Regions from separate parts of the Micromonospora sp. WMMD729 genome, predicted to be linked through region 2. Evidence: predicted binding sites of a transcription regulator. Region 2 holds the regulator's gene; the other holds the start of a gene.

Region 1 (6,197 bases), 580 kb from region 2:
GGGTCTTGGCGGAGCTGCCGGAGCCGGAGTCGTCGTCGCCGCACGCGGTCAAACCGCCGGTCGCGAGCAGGCCCACGGCGGCGATGGTGAGGATCCCCTTACGCATGTGCAGGGTCCTTTCGGAGGTGGGGGAGGTGTTGTTTTGTTGTGTCCGGCAACGTATTCCGCGTCACACCAGCACCACAAGACCGCGCAGGTCCCAAGTTTGTTGGAAGCGATAACAATTCAGCAACGCAACTGTTACTAGCCGAACATCCCACGAAAAGGGCGATGTAACGACAGGTCAGCGGGCCTGCAACGGCGCGGTACGGGCCTCGGTGAGCGCCACCAGGTCCGCTGCCGTCAGTTCGAGTTGCAGCCCGCGCCGACCGGCGGAGACGTAGATCGTGGGCAGGTCCAGCGCGGAGTCGTCGAGCACGGTGGGCAGCCGTCGACGCTGCCCGAGCGGGCTGATCCCACCCCGCACGTAGCCGGTGGCCCGCTCGGCGACCGTCCGCTCGGCGAGCGCCGCCCGCTTGCCGCCGACCGCCGCCGCGAGCGCCTTCAGGTCCAGCTCGCCGGTCACCGGTACGACCGCCACGGTGAGGACGCCATCCACCTCGGTCACCAGCGATTTGAAGACCCGCTCCGGCGCCACGCCGAGCGCCGCCGCCACCAGGGCGCCGTAGTTCGGCGCGTCCGGTGCGACCCGGTACGGGTGGGTACGGTGCGCGATCCCGCGCTTGACCAGTAGTGCCGTTGCCGGAGTGCCCTGTCCCGCCACGCCCCCGAACCTAGACCACGGGCCGGCCGATCAGCACGGTCGGCGCTCCGGCCACCCGGGTCAGCACCAGGCTCGCCGCCTGGTCCCCGGCCAGGCGTAGGTCCCGCCGCAACTGCTCCGGCGTCAACGCCGAACCCCGCTTGAGGATCTCCACCCGGCCCACCCGACGCTCGCGCAGCAACGCCCGCAGGCGCTTGAGCGAGAACGGCAGCACGTCGGTGATCTCCAGGCAGCGCGCGTACGGGGTGCGGGTCGGGTGGTCGGCGTAGAGGTACGCGATGCTCGGGTCGGCCAGGGTGGCATCCAGCTCCGTGGCCAGCTCGGCGACGAGGTGCGCGCGGACCACCGCCGGGTCCGGGTCGTACAGGTAGCGGCGCGGGGGCCCGACCGGCGCCTCGGTGTCCCCCGAGCCGGTGAGCTGGTGGATCTCCGGCCGGTACACGCTGGCGCGGCGGGGCACCTCGGCCAGCTCGCCGCACCAGAGCGCGGCCTCGACCAGGTCGCCGTCCACGGAGACCCACTCCGCCTCCGCGCCGGCCGGGATGAGCGCGTGGTCCAGGCCCGGGGCCACCTTCACCACCGTGCGCGGCACCCGCTCGGCCAGGCCGGTCACGAAGTCCCAGGGCGGCGAGTAGGCACGCGGGTCGAAGATCCGTCGGCCGGTGCCGGTGGCCCGCCGGGCCGGGTCGCAGAAGACGGCGTCCACCCGGGAGACGTCGAACGCGGTCGCGTCGCCGCACTCGACCGTGAACAGGTCGGCCAGCCCGGCGGCGGCCGCGTTGGCGGCGGCCATCGCCGCGGTCACCGGGTCGGCCTCCACCCCGTACACCCGGATGCCGGCACGGGCGGCGGCCAGCGCGTCCGCGCCGAGGCCGCACCCGAGATCGGCCAGGGTGCGCACGCCGGCCGCGCGCAGCCGGGCGGCCCGCCGGTCGGCGACCACCCGGCGGGTCGCCTGTTCCAGGCCGGGTCGGGTGAGGAACATCCCGGCGGCGGCCGGGCCGAACTTGCCCACCGCCCGGTGCCGCAGCTCGGCCTGGGTGAGGGCCGCCGCCGCCAGCGTCGGGGGCACCCCGGCCGCGCGTAGCGCCGACGCCGCGGCCAGTGGATCGCCGCCGGCCAGCTCGGCGGCCGCGGTGAGGGCGGCCGACCCCTCGGGGGTACGCAGTGCCGCCAACTGATCGAGATCCACCGGCCCATTCTCCCGGCCGAGGGGAAAATCCCGCTGGCGGGGCGCGACGCGCTGGCACTCTCCTTGACGGAGTGCTAGCCACGGAATAACCTGCGATTAGCACTCTCACCCTGAGGGTGCCAGCTTCCGGGTCTCGCGACCCGGGTGCGCACGCCAGGCGGACCGGCACCCGCGACGACGGCCCCGCCCGGTGGCATGAGGCAGATTGACGCTGGTCAGCCCCGCTGGCCGGCAACGAAACCAGTACCCCAGGAGGGTATGCCCGTGACTACCGCGACCAAGGTTGCGATCAAGCCGCTCGAGGACCGCATCGTGGTCCAGGCGAACGAGGCTGAGACCACCACGGCGTCGGGCATCGTGATCCCCGACACCGCCAAGGAGAAGCCGCAGGAGGGCACCGTCCTCGCTGTCGGTCCGGGGCGCGTCGACGACAACGGCAACCGGGTCCCGGTTGACGTGCAGGTCGGCGACACCGTCCTCTACTCGAAGTACGGCGGCACCGAGGTCAAGTACGCCGGCGAGGAGTACCTGGTGCTCTCCGCCCGCGACGTCCTCGCGGTCATCGAGAAGTAAGCAACCGATCAGTGTCGCTGCCCCGGTCCGGCTCGCCGGGCCGGGGCAGCGGCGCTTCGAAGGGACATTCATGGCGAAGATCCTCAGCTTCTCGGACGACGCCCGACACCTGCTGGAGCACGGTGTCAACGCCCTCGCTGACGCGGTCAAGGTCACCCTCGGGCCGCGCGGGCGCAACGTCGTCCTGGACAAGAAGTTCGGTGCGCCGACGATCACCAACGATGGCGTGACCATCGCGAAGGAGATCGAGCTCACCAACCCCTACGAGAACCTCGGCGCGCAGCTGGTCAAGGAGGTGGCGACCAAGACCAACGACGTCGCCGGCGACGGGACCACCACCGCGACCGTGCTGGCGCAGGCGATGGTCCGCGAGGGCCTGCGCAACGTGACCGCCGGAACCAACCCGGCCGGCCTCAAGCGGGGCATCGACGCGGCGGCCGCCAAGGTCTCCGAGGCGCTGCTCGGCCGGGCCGTCGAGGTCGCCGGCAAGGAGTCGATCGCGAACGTGGCGACGATCTCCGCGCAGGACGCCACCATCGGCGAGCTGATCGCCGAGGCGATGGAGCGGGTCGGCCGCGACGGTGTCATCACCGTCGAGGAGGGCTCGATGCTCACCACCGAGCTGGAGGTGACCGAGGGTCTCCAGTTCGACAAGGGCTTCATCTCGCCGAACTTCGTCACCGACCTGGAGAGCCAGGAGTCCGTCCTGGAGGACGCGTACATCCTGGTCACCACCCAGAAGATCTCGGCGATCGAGGAGCTGCTGCCGCTGCTGGAGAAGGTCCTGCAGAACAGCAAGCCCCTGCTGATCATCGCCGAGGACGTGGACGGTCAGGCGCTCTCCACCCTGGTGGTCAACTCGCTGCGCAAGACCCTCAAGGTCTGCGCGGTCAAGGCCCCGGGCTTCGGTGACCGGCGCAAGGCCATGCTCCAGGACATCGCGATCTCCACCGGCGCCGAGCTGGTCGCGCCGGAGCTGGGCTACAAGCTCGACCAGGTCGGCCTGGAGGTGCTCGGCACCGCCCGGCGCGTCGTGGTCGACAAGGAGAACACCACGATCGTCGACGGCGGCGGCCAGAAGGCCGAGGTCGACGACCGGGTTGCCCAGATCCGCAAGGAGATCGAGGCCTCCGACTCCGACTGGGACCGGGAGAAGCTGGCCGAGCGGCTGGCGAAGCTCTCCGGCGGCATCGCCGTGATCAAGGCGGGTGCGGCGACCGAGGTCGAGATGAAGGAGCGCAAGCACCGCATCGAGGACGCCATCGCGGCGACCAAGGCCGCGGTCGAGGAGGGCACCGTGCCCGGCGGCGGCGCCGCCCTGGTGCAGATCCTCCCGGTGCTCGACGACGACCTGGGCTTCACCGGCGACGAGAAGGTCGGCGTCTCGATCGTGCGCAAGGCGCTGGTCGAGCCGCTGCGCTGGATCGCGCAGAACGCCGGCCACGACGGCTACGTGGTGACCCAGAAGGTCGCCGGCATGTCGTGGGGCAGCGGTCTCGACGCGGCCACCGGCGAGTACGGCGACCTGGTCAAGTCCGGCATCATCGACCCGGTGAAGGTGACCCGCAACGCCGTCACCAACGCCGCGTCGATCGCCGGCCTGCTGCTCACCACGGAGAGCCTCGTGGTGGACAAGCCGGAGCAGCCCGAGCCGGCCGCCGCCGGTGGTGGGCACGGCCACGGCCACGGCCACCAGCACGGCCCGGGTTTCTGACCCGGTAGCGACACCGTTCAAGGGGCACACCGCCGTACGGCGGTGTGCCCCGGTTTCGTCTGGGCGATCATTACCAACCGCTGACGTCGTTGGCGACCGGCCGAGATGATCGCGCACACTGGGCCGATGAGCACCACGTCACGGCGGTACGCCGCGTTGGCCGGAGTCACCGCCGCCGCCGTCGCGATCGGCAGCGCGGAGCCGGTGGCGGTGCTGACCGGACCCCGGTCGGCACCGTTGGTCGCGGTCGGTGGGGTGGTCGTGGACGCCGTTCCCGAGCCGCTCAAGCAGTTCGCCATCGACGTTTTCGGGACCGCCGACAAGATTGCCCTGTTGACCGGAACGGCCCTGCTGCTGGCCGGGTTCGCCGCCCTGCTCGGCATGCTGGCGGTCCGCTGGCTGGCCGTGGGCCAGGCCGGTATCGCGGCGTTCGGCGTGGTCGGTGTGGCCGCCGCTCTGACCCGCCCTGGCGCGGACGTCTTCGACGCGCTGCCGTCGCTGGTCGGCGGCGCGCTCGGCGCCCTGGTGCTCTGGCTGTTCATCGCCGGCCCGTTCGAGCTGGACCCCTGGCCCTGGGACTCACCCGCGCCGCTGTCGCCGGCCGCTCCTGGCTCGCCGGCCGGGCCTGGTGGCTCGCCGGCCGGTGCTGATCGCTCCTCGGCCGGACCGGTCGGGTCGCCGGTGTCGCCGGCCGGGCCGCCGGTCCCGGTGACACCGGCCGCGCCGGTCGAGGGGGTCGACCCGGAGTCGCGCCGGCGGTTCCTCACCGGCACCGGAGTGCTGCTCGGTACGGCGGCCGTGGCCGGTCTCGGCGGGCGTTGGCTGGCCGGCCGGCGGGGCGTCTCGGCCGCCCGGGACGCGATCCGGCTGCCCGCGCCGGCCGTACCCGCACCGGCCGTGCCGGCGGGCGCGGACCTGTCCCTGGCCCAGCTCGCGCCGTACGTCACCCCGAACTCCGGGTTCTACCGGATCGACACCGCCCTGGTGGTGCCGCAGGTGAACCCGGACACCTGGCGGCTGCGCATCCACGGCCGGGTGGGCACCGAGCGCACCTACAGCTACGCGGATCTCCTGGCCCGACCGTTGGTCGAGCGGTACGTCACGCTGGCCTGTGTCTCCAACGAGGTCGGCGGGGACCTGATCGGCAACGCGCGCTGGCTCGGCGTACCGCTGCGGGAACTGCTGGACGAGGTCCAGCCGGACGAGGACGCCGACCAGGTCGTCGGCCGGTCGGTCGACGGCTGGACCTGTGGCACCCCCACCGCCGCGCTACGCGACGGGCGGGACGCGCTGCTGGCGATCGGCATGAACGGTGAGCCGCTGCCGGTCCAGCACGGCTTCCCGGTCCGGATGGTGGTGCCCGGTCTCTACGGCTACGTGTCGGCCTGCAAGTGGCTGACCGAGCTGGAACTGACCCGCTTCGCCGACTTCGACGCGTACTGGGTGCCGCGCGGGTGGTCCGCCCAGGGGCCGATCAAGACCCAGTCGCGGATCGACGCGCCACGGCGGCGCAACCGGCTGACCGTGGGTCCGGTGACGGTGGCCGGCGTGGCCTGGGCGCAGCACCGGGGGATCAGCCGGGTCGAGGTACGCGTCGACGACGGCCCCTGGCAGGAGGCGGAGGTGGCCCCGACGGTGTCGGTGGACACCTGGGTCCAGTGGTCCTGGCGCTGGGACGCCACGCCGGGCGAGCACCGGCTCCAGGTCCGGGCGACGGACGCGACCGGCGAGACCCAGACCGAGCGCACCCAGAGCGTCGCCCCGGACGGCGCCACCGGCTACCACACGGTCCCGGTGAACGTCCGCTAACCACCCCACCCACCCCGCCCACCCCCCGGCTCAGCCCCGGTGATCATGAAGTTATTGCCCGCGACACGCCGTGCGCGTGGCAATAACTTCATGATCACCGAGGTGGGGTGGGGTCGGACCGGGGGTGGGTGGGTACGGCTGAACCG
Region 2 (6,197 bases):
CGGCATGACGGATCGGGCGGTTCTGGTGACGGGGTCCTCGCGCGGCATCGGCCGGGCGGTGGTGGAGGCGTTCGCCGCCGGTGGGGACCGGGTGGCGATCCACCACCGCGACTCCGCCGAGGCGGCCGAGAAGCTGCGTGCCGGGCTGCCCGGGTCGGGGCACGTGGTGGTCCGCGCCGACCTCACCGACCCCGAGGCGGTCCGCAGCATGGTCGACCGGGCCGCCGAGCAGCTCGGTGGCCTGGACGTGCTGGTCAACAACGCGGGCACGTACGGCGACCGGGACGTTCCGCACCCGATCTTCGGCACCTCGTACGACGAGTGGCAGGCACGCTGGCGGCAGGTGCTGGAGACCAACCTGACCGGTGCCGGGAACGTGATCTGGTGCGCCGCCCAGCACCTGCGCGAGCGGGGTGGCCGGATCGTCAACGTGTCGTCCCGGGGCGCGGCGATCCGGGCGCAGAGCCCCTTCGACCGGGTGGCCCGGCCCGAGGAGATCGCCGCCGCGGTGCACTGGCTGGCCTCGCCCGAGGCGGAGTGGGCGTCCGGAACGATCGTCGACCTGAACGGCGCTTCGTACCTGCGCAGCTGACCGGGGGCGACAGGGCCGTCCGGGCCGGCGCAGCCCGGCGGGTCGGCAGGGCCCCCTCCGGGTCACTCATCGGATCCTTTGCTCTGCTTCAACCACCGCAACACTCAAGGGCCGAAACTGTTGCCTCCGTTGAAGCAGAGCAAAGGACGCGGACGAGGTTGCCGGTGCCGGACACGACGGCCCGATGCGGCAGCCGGACACGACCGCCGGACACGTCAGCTTGCCGCGACCGACGGTCGGGCTACCAGCGGCCGAGGCGGGTGGCGAGGACGCTGAGCGCGGCCACGCCGGCCGTAGAGGTCCGCAGCACCTCCGGCCCGAGGCGTACCGGCCGGCCGCCGGCCTCGCGGAAGGCGGTCAGCTCGGCCGGGGCGATGCCACCCTCCGGGCCGACGACGAGGACGATCTCCCCGGCCGACGGCAGGTCGACGCCGGTCAGCGGCTCGTGGGCCTCCTCGTGCAGCACGTACCCGGCGGCGGCGCCGGCGATCCGGCGGGCGACCGTGGCGGTGGACTCGTCGGGCGCGCCGGCCACGACCGGCAACCACGGCCGACGGGCCTGCTTCGCGGCCTCGCGGGCGGTGGCGACCCACTTCTCCCGGGCGCGTACGCCCCGGTCGCCGCGCCACTGGGTGACCGAGCGCGACGCCGCCCAGGGGACGATCTCGTCCACCCCGACCTCGGTCATCGCCTGCACGGCCAGCTCGCCCCGGTCACCCTTGGCGATGCCCTGCACGGTGACGATCCGGGGTACCGGCGCGTCCGCGTACCCCCGGGAGGTGACGGTGGCCTCCAGGCTGCCCCGGCCGACGGCGGTTACCACGGCGGCGGCCGTGCCACCCCGGCCGTCGGCGAGCAGCAGCTCCTCACCGACCCGCAGCCGCTGCACGGTGGCCGCGTGGTGCCCCTCGGGGCCGTCGAGCGTCACCGCGTCGCCGGTGGGCAGCGCGTCGACGAGGAACAGCGGCGCCGACACGTCAGGCGTGGCCGTTGAACGCGTCGCGCATCCGGGAGAAGAAGCCGCCCTGCTTGGTCAGCTCGGCGACCTCCTCGCCCCGGGTCTTGGCGAAGTCGCGCAGCATCTTCTCCTGGTCGGGGTCGAGCTTGGTGGGCGTCCGGACGTCCAGGTGCACGTAGAGGTCGCCCCGGCCGGTGCCGCGCAGGTGCGGTACGCCCCGGGCGCGCAGGCGCAGCGTGCTGGCCGGCTGGGTGCCGGCCTTGACGTCGACGGTCTCCTCGCTGTCCAGCGTCTTGATGGTGAGTCGGGTGCCCAGCGCGGCGGCGGTCATCGGCACGGTGACCCGGCAGTGCAGGTCGTCGCCCTTGCGGGAGTAGACGTCGTGCGGACGCTCGTGGATCTCCACGTAGAGGTCACCGGCGGTGCCACCGCCCGGGCCGACCTCACCCTGCTGGGCCAGCCGGATCCGCATGCCGTCCTCGACGCCGGCCGGAATCTTCACGGTCAGCGAGCGGCGGGTACGCACCCGGCCGTCGCCGGCGCAGGTCGGGCAGGGGTGCGGGATGGTGGTGCCGTAGCCCTGGCAGACGGTGCACGGCCGGGCCGACACCACCTGACCGAGGAAGGTGCGCTGCACGGACTGCACCTCGCCCCGACCGCCGCACGCCTCGCAGGTGGCCAGGTGGGTGCCGGCCGCCGTGCCGGCGCCCGAACAGGTGGTGCAGAGCACAGCGGTGTCGACGGTGATCGGGGCCTCGACGCCGAACGCCGTCTCGTGCAGGTCCAGTTCGAGGCGCAGGATGGCGTCCGCGCCCGGCCGGGTCCGGGGACGCGGTCCACGGCCGGCGCCGCCACCGGCGCCACCGAAGAACGCGTCCATGATGTCCTGGAAACCGACGAACGGGCCTGCGCCGCCGGGACCACCCGGGCCGCCCGCGCCCCCGCCGCCCGGGGCGAGCGGGTCACCGCCCAGGTCGACGATCTGCCGCTTCCGGTCGTCCGAGAGGACCTCGTACGCGGCGTTGATGTCCTTGAACTTCTCCTGGGCCTCCGGGTCCGGATTGACGTCCGGGTGGAACTGGCGTGCCAGCTTGCGGTAGGCGCGCTTGATCTCGTCATCGGAGGCTTCCCGGCTGACACCGAGGATGCCGTAGTAGTCCCTGGCCACTGCGTTCCGTGTCCTCATGTTCGTCTCGCGTTGCGCCGACCGGCGGCCGCAGCCGGCCGTCGGCCCTGACTGGTCAGTTCTGGGCCAGCAGCTCGCCCACGTAGCGTGCCACGGCGCGCACCATGGCGATATTGCCGGGGTAGTCCATCCGGGTGGGGCCCAGCACCCCCAGGCCGCCCACGATGGTGGCGCCCGGGCCGTACCCGGTGCTGACCACCGAGGCGGCACGCAGGTTGTCGAATTCGTTCTCGTCGCCGATCAGCACCCGGGTCGTGCTGGGCTCGGTCTCGCCGATGAGCTTGAGGAGCACGACCTCCTCCTCCAACGCCTCCAGGATGGGCCGCAGCGAACCCTGGAAGTCGAGCAGCCCGCCCCGGGTCAGGTTGGCGGTGCCGGCCAGGGCGATGCGTTCCTCGTGCCGCTCGACAAGCGTCTCCAACAGGACGGTGGAGAGCGTGGTCATGGCCGGGCGCAGCGCGACCGGCGCCTCCTCCACCAACGCCTGCACCAGGGGAGGCGTGTCCGACAGGCGCTCGCCCGCCAGCTTCTCGTTGACCAGGCGACGCAGGTCGGTGACGTCGTCGGCGGGCACCGGACCGGGCAGCTCCACCAGCCGCTGCTCCACCCGGCCGGTGTCGGCGATCATGACGAGCATCAGCCGGGTGGTGGAGATCGGCACCAGCTCCAGGTGGCGCACCGAGGAGCGGGCCAGGCTCGGGTACTGCACGACGGCCACCTGCCGGGTCAACTGCGCGAGCAGCCGTACGGTGCGGTGCACCACGTCGTCGAGGTCGACGGCCCCGACCAGGAAGCGCTCGATGGCCCGGCGTTCGGCCGGGCTGAGCGGCTTGACCCGGGACAACCGGTCGACGAAGAGGCGGTAGCCGCGGTCGGTGGGCACCCGGCCGGCGCTGGTGTGCGGCTGCCGGATGTAGCCCTCCTCCTCCAGCACGGCCATGTCGTTGCGGACCGTCGCCGGGGAGACACCGAGCTGGTGCCGCTCGACAAGCGCCTTGCTGCCGACCGGCTCCTGAGTCGAGACGTAGTCCTCGACGATGGCGCGGAGCACGGCGAGCTTGCGGTCGTCCAGACCCATCCTCCGCACCTCCTGTCGCACGTCGGCCGCCGGCCCACCCGGGCCGACGGACCGTCCTGGCACTCGACTGTAACGAGTGCCAGTCTACGTCGGCGGACCCGCCGACGCGATGATCAACGACGGCCCGTGCCACCTCGCGCGGGCCGATCGGCCCGGGCGAGAGGGCGATGTCGCTCTGGTGCGGCGTTGCTCACGGCACCTACCGTGACAACCATGACTGAACCACCTCGCCCTCCCGGCGCGGGAGACCCCGGCGCCTACCCGCCGGAACCGAATCTCCCCGGCTCGTCCTCGTCGGCCGAGCCGCCCACCGCACCACTGTCCGGGGCACCCGGCCCGGGCGGCTATCCCCCGGCCGGTGGCTATCCGCCGCCCACCGGTGACCAACCGCCGTCGGGCGGCTACCCTCCGCCCGGTGGCTACCCCCCGCCGGGCGGTTACCCGCCGGGTGGCCCGACCGGCGGGTATCCGACCGGCGGCGCCTTCGGTGGCCCCGGTGGCGGCTACGCCAACAACGAGGACAAGACCTGGGCGCTCGTCGCGCACTTCGGTGGCGCGGCCGGCGCGATCATCAGCGGTGGCGTGCTGGGCTGGATCGCCCCGCTGGTGGCGCTGCTGGCCCGGGGCAGCCAGTCCCCGACCGTCCGGGCGCACGCCGTGTCGGCGCTCAACTTCCAGCTCATCTGGTCGATCGTCGGCCTGGTCGGTTGGGTGTTGTCCTGCATCCTGATCGGTTTCATCGGCGTCGCGGCGGCCATCATCCTCGGGGCCGTGTGCGGCATCCTGGCCGGTATCAAGGCCAACGAGGGGCAGCTCTACCGCTACCCGCTGTCCGCCAACTTCATCAAGTGATCCGGGCCGGCCGCTCCCCCGGCCGGTCCGGCACACCGCCGCCGGCCGGGTGGGGTGTCCGGCTCAGGGCAGCAGGTCGCGTACGACCGCGTCGGCGAGCAGCCGGCCGCGCAGGGTGAGCACCGCCCGTCCGGCGGCGTACCGCTCGGCGTCCAGCAGGCCGTCGGCGAGGGCTCGCGCGGCACCGGCCCGGCCGGCGTCGTCGAGCACCCCCAGCGGCAGCCCACTGGCGAGCCGCAGCCGGAGCATCACGTCCTCCATGTGCGCCTCGTCCGTGGTGAGCACCTCGCGGGCCAGGCCGGGTGACGCGCCGGCGGCCAGCCGCTGGGCGTACGTCGTGGGGTGCTTCACGTTCCACCAGCGCACCCCGCCGACGTGGCTGTGCGCGCCCGGCCCGAGGCCCCACCAGTCGGCGCCGGTCCAGTAGAGCAGGTTGTGCCGGCACCGGGCCTGGTCGGTGCGGGCCCAGTTGGACACCTCGTACCAGGAGAGGCCGGCCGCGTCGAGGGCGGCCTCCGCGGCCAGGTAGCGGTCCGCCGCCACGTCGTCACTGGGGTACGGCACCTCGCCGCGCTTCATCCGGGCGGCGAGCCGGGTGCCGTCCTCCACGATGAGGGCGTACGCGCTGACGTGGTCGACCCCGGCGGCGACGACCTGCTCCAGTGTCCCGGCGAAGTCCTCGGCCCGCTCCCCCGGCGTGCCGTAGATCAGGTCCAGGTTGACGTGGTCGAACCCGGCCTCGCGCGCCTCGGAGGCGGCGGCGGTGGCCCGGCCGGCGCTGTGCGTGCGGTCGAGGATCGCCAGCACCCCCGGGGAGGCGGACTGCATGCCCAGCGAGATCCGGGTGTAGCCGGCCGCCCGCAGCCGCCGCAGCGATTCCGGGGTGACCGACTCGGGGTTGGCCTCGGTGGTCACCTCGACGTCGGCGGCCAGCCCCCAGGTGCGGTCGATGCCGTCGAGGATCCGGGCCAGGTCGTCGGCGGGCAGCAGGGTGGGCGTGCCGCCACCGACGAAGACGGTGTCGACCCGGGGCGGCGGGCTGTCGCCGAGCACCCGGGCGGCGAGCGCCAGCTCGGCCAGCACGGTGTCGGCGTACGCCTCGCGGCTCGCGCCCCCGCCCAGCTCGGCGGCCGTGTACGTGTTGAAGTCGCAGTAGCCGCAGCGACTGGCGCAGAACGGTACGTGGACGTACACGCCGAAGCCGCGTGCGCCGACCGCCGTGGTGGCGGTGGCGGGCAGCGAACCGTCGACGGGGACGGTCTCACCATCTGGAAGGACGCCGGGCATGGCCACTAGTGTGCCCGGCATGACCTCTCCCGACGTGCTCGTGCGGGTCGCCACGGCCCGCGGGGTGACCACCCTCACCCTGGACAGCCCGCACAACCGCAACGCGCTCTCCACCGCGCTGATGACCCAACTGCTGGCCGGGCTGGCCGACGCGGTGGCCGACGACCGGGTCCGGGTGATCGTGCTCGACCACACCGGGCCGGTCTTCTGCTCCGGCGCGGACCTGAAGGAGACCGCCGCGGCG

Evidence for each region. Region 2 encodes HrcA, which represses chaperone genes, less so after heat shock. Its sites were predicted from a motif close to GGTTNGCACNCTCNNNNNGAGNGTGCNAACC; they were not measured.
Region 1: groES (co-chaperone GroES) is a predicted target of HrcA. The motif match lies at 2,050-2,080, and genes of this name have one in related genera.

The regions. Positions count from the first base shown of each region.
Region 1 covers NZ_CP186059.1:5,661,689-5,667,885, reverse strand. The annotation lists gene ACN263_RS25950 (sugar ABC transporter substrate-binding protein) at 1-106, opposite strand, end outside; gene ybaK (Cys-tRNA(Pro) deacylase) at 284-763, opposite strand; gene ACN263_RS25940 (THUMP-like domain-containing protein) at 774-1,955, opposite strand; gene groES (co-chaperone GroES) at 2,214-2,528, shown strand; gene groL (chaperonin GroEL) at 2,599-4,242, shown strand; gene ACN263_RS25925 (molybdopterin-dependent oxidoreductase) at 4,369-6,051, shown strand.
Region 2 covers NZ_CP186059.1:5,079,291-5,085,487, forward strand. The annotation lists gene ACN263_RS23150 (SDR family NAD(P)-dependent oxidoreductase) at 5-592, shown strand; gene ACN263_RS23155 (16S rRNA (uracil(1498)-N(3))-methyltransferase) at 834-1,568, opposite strand; gene dnaJ (molecular chaperone DnaJ) at 1,570-2,718, opposite strand; gene hrcA (heat-inducible transcriptional repressor HrcA) at 2,792-3,814, opposite strand; gene ACN263_RS23170 (DUF4870 domain-containing protein) at 4,028-4,666, shown strand; gene hemW (radical SAM family heme chaperone HemW) at 4,730-5,953, opposite strand; gene ACN263_RS23180 (enoyl-CoA hydratase-related protein) at 5,973-6,197, shown strand, end outside.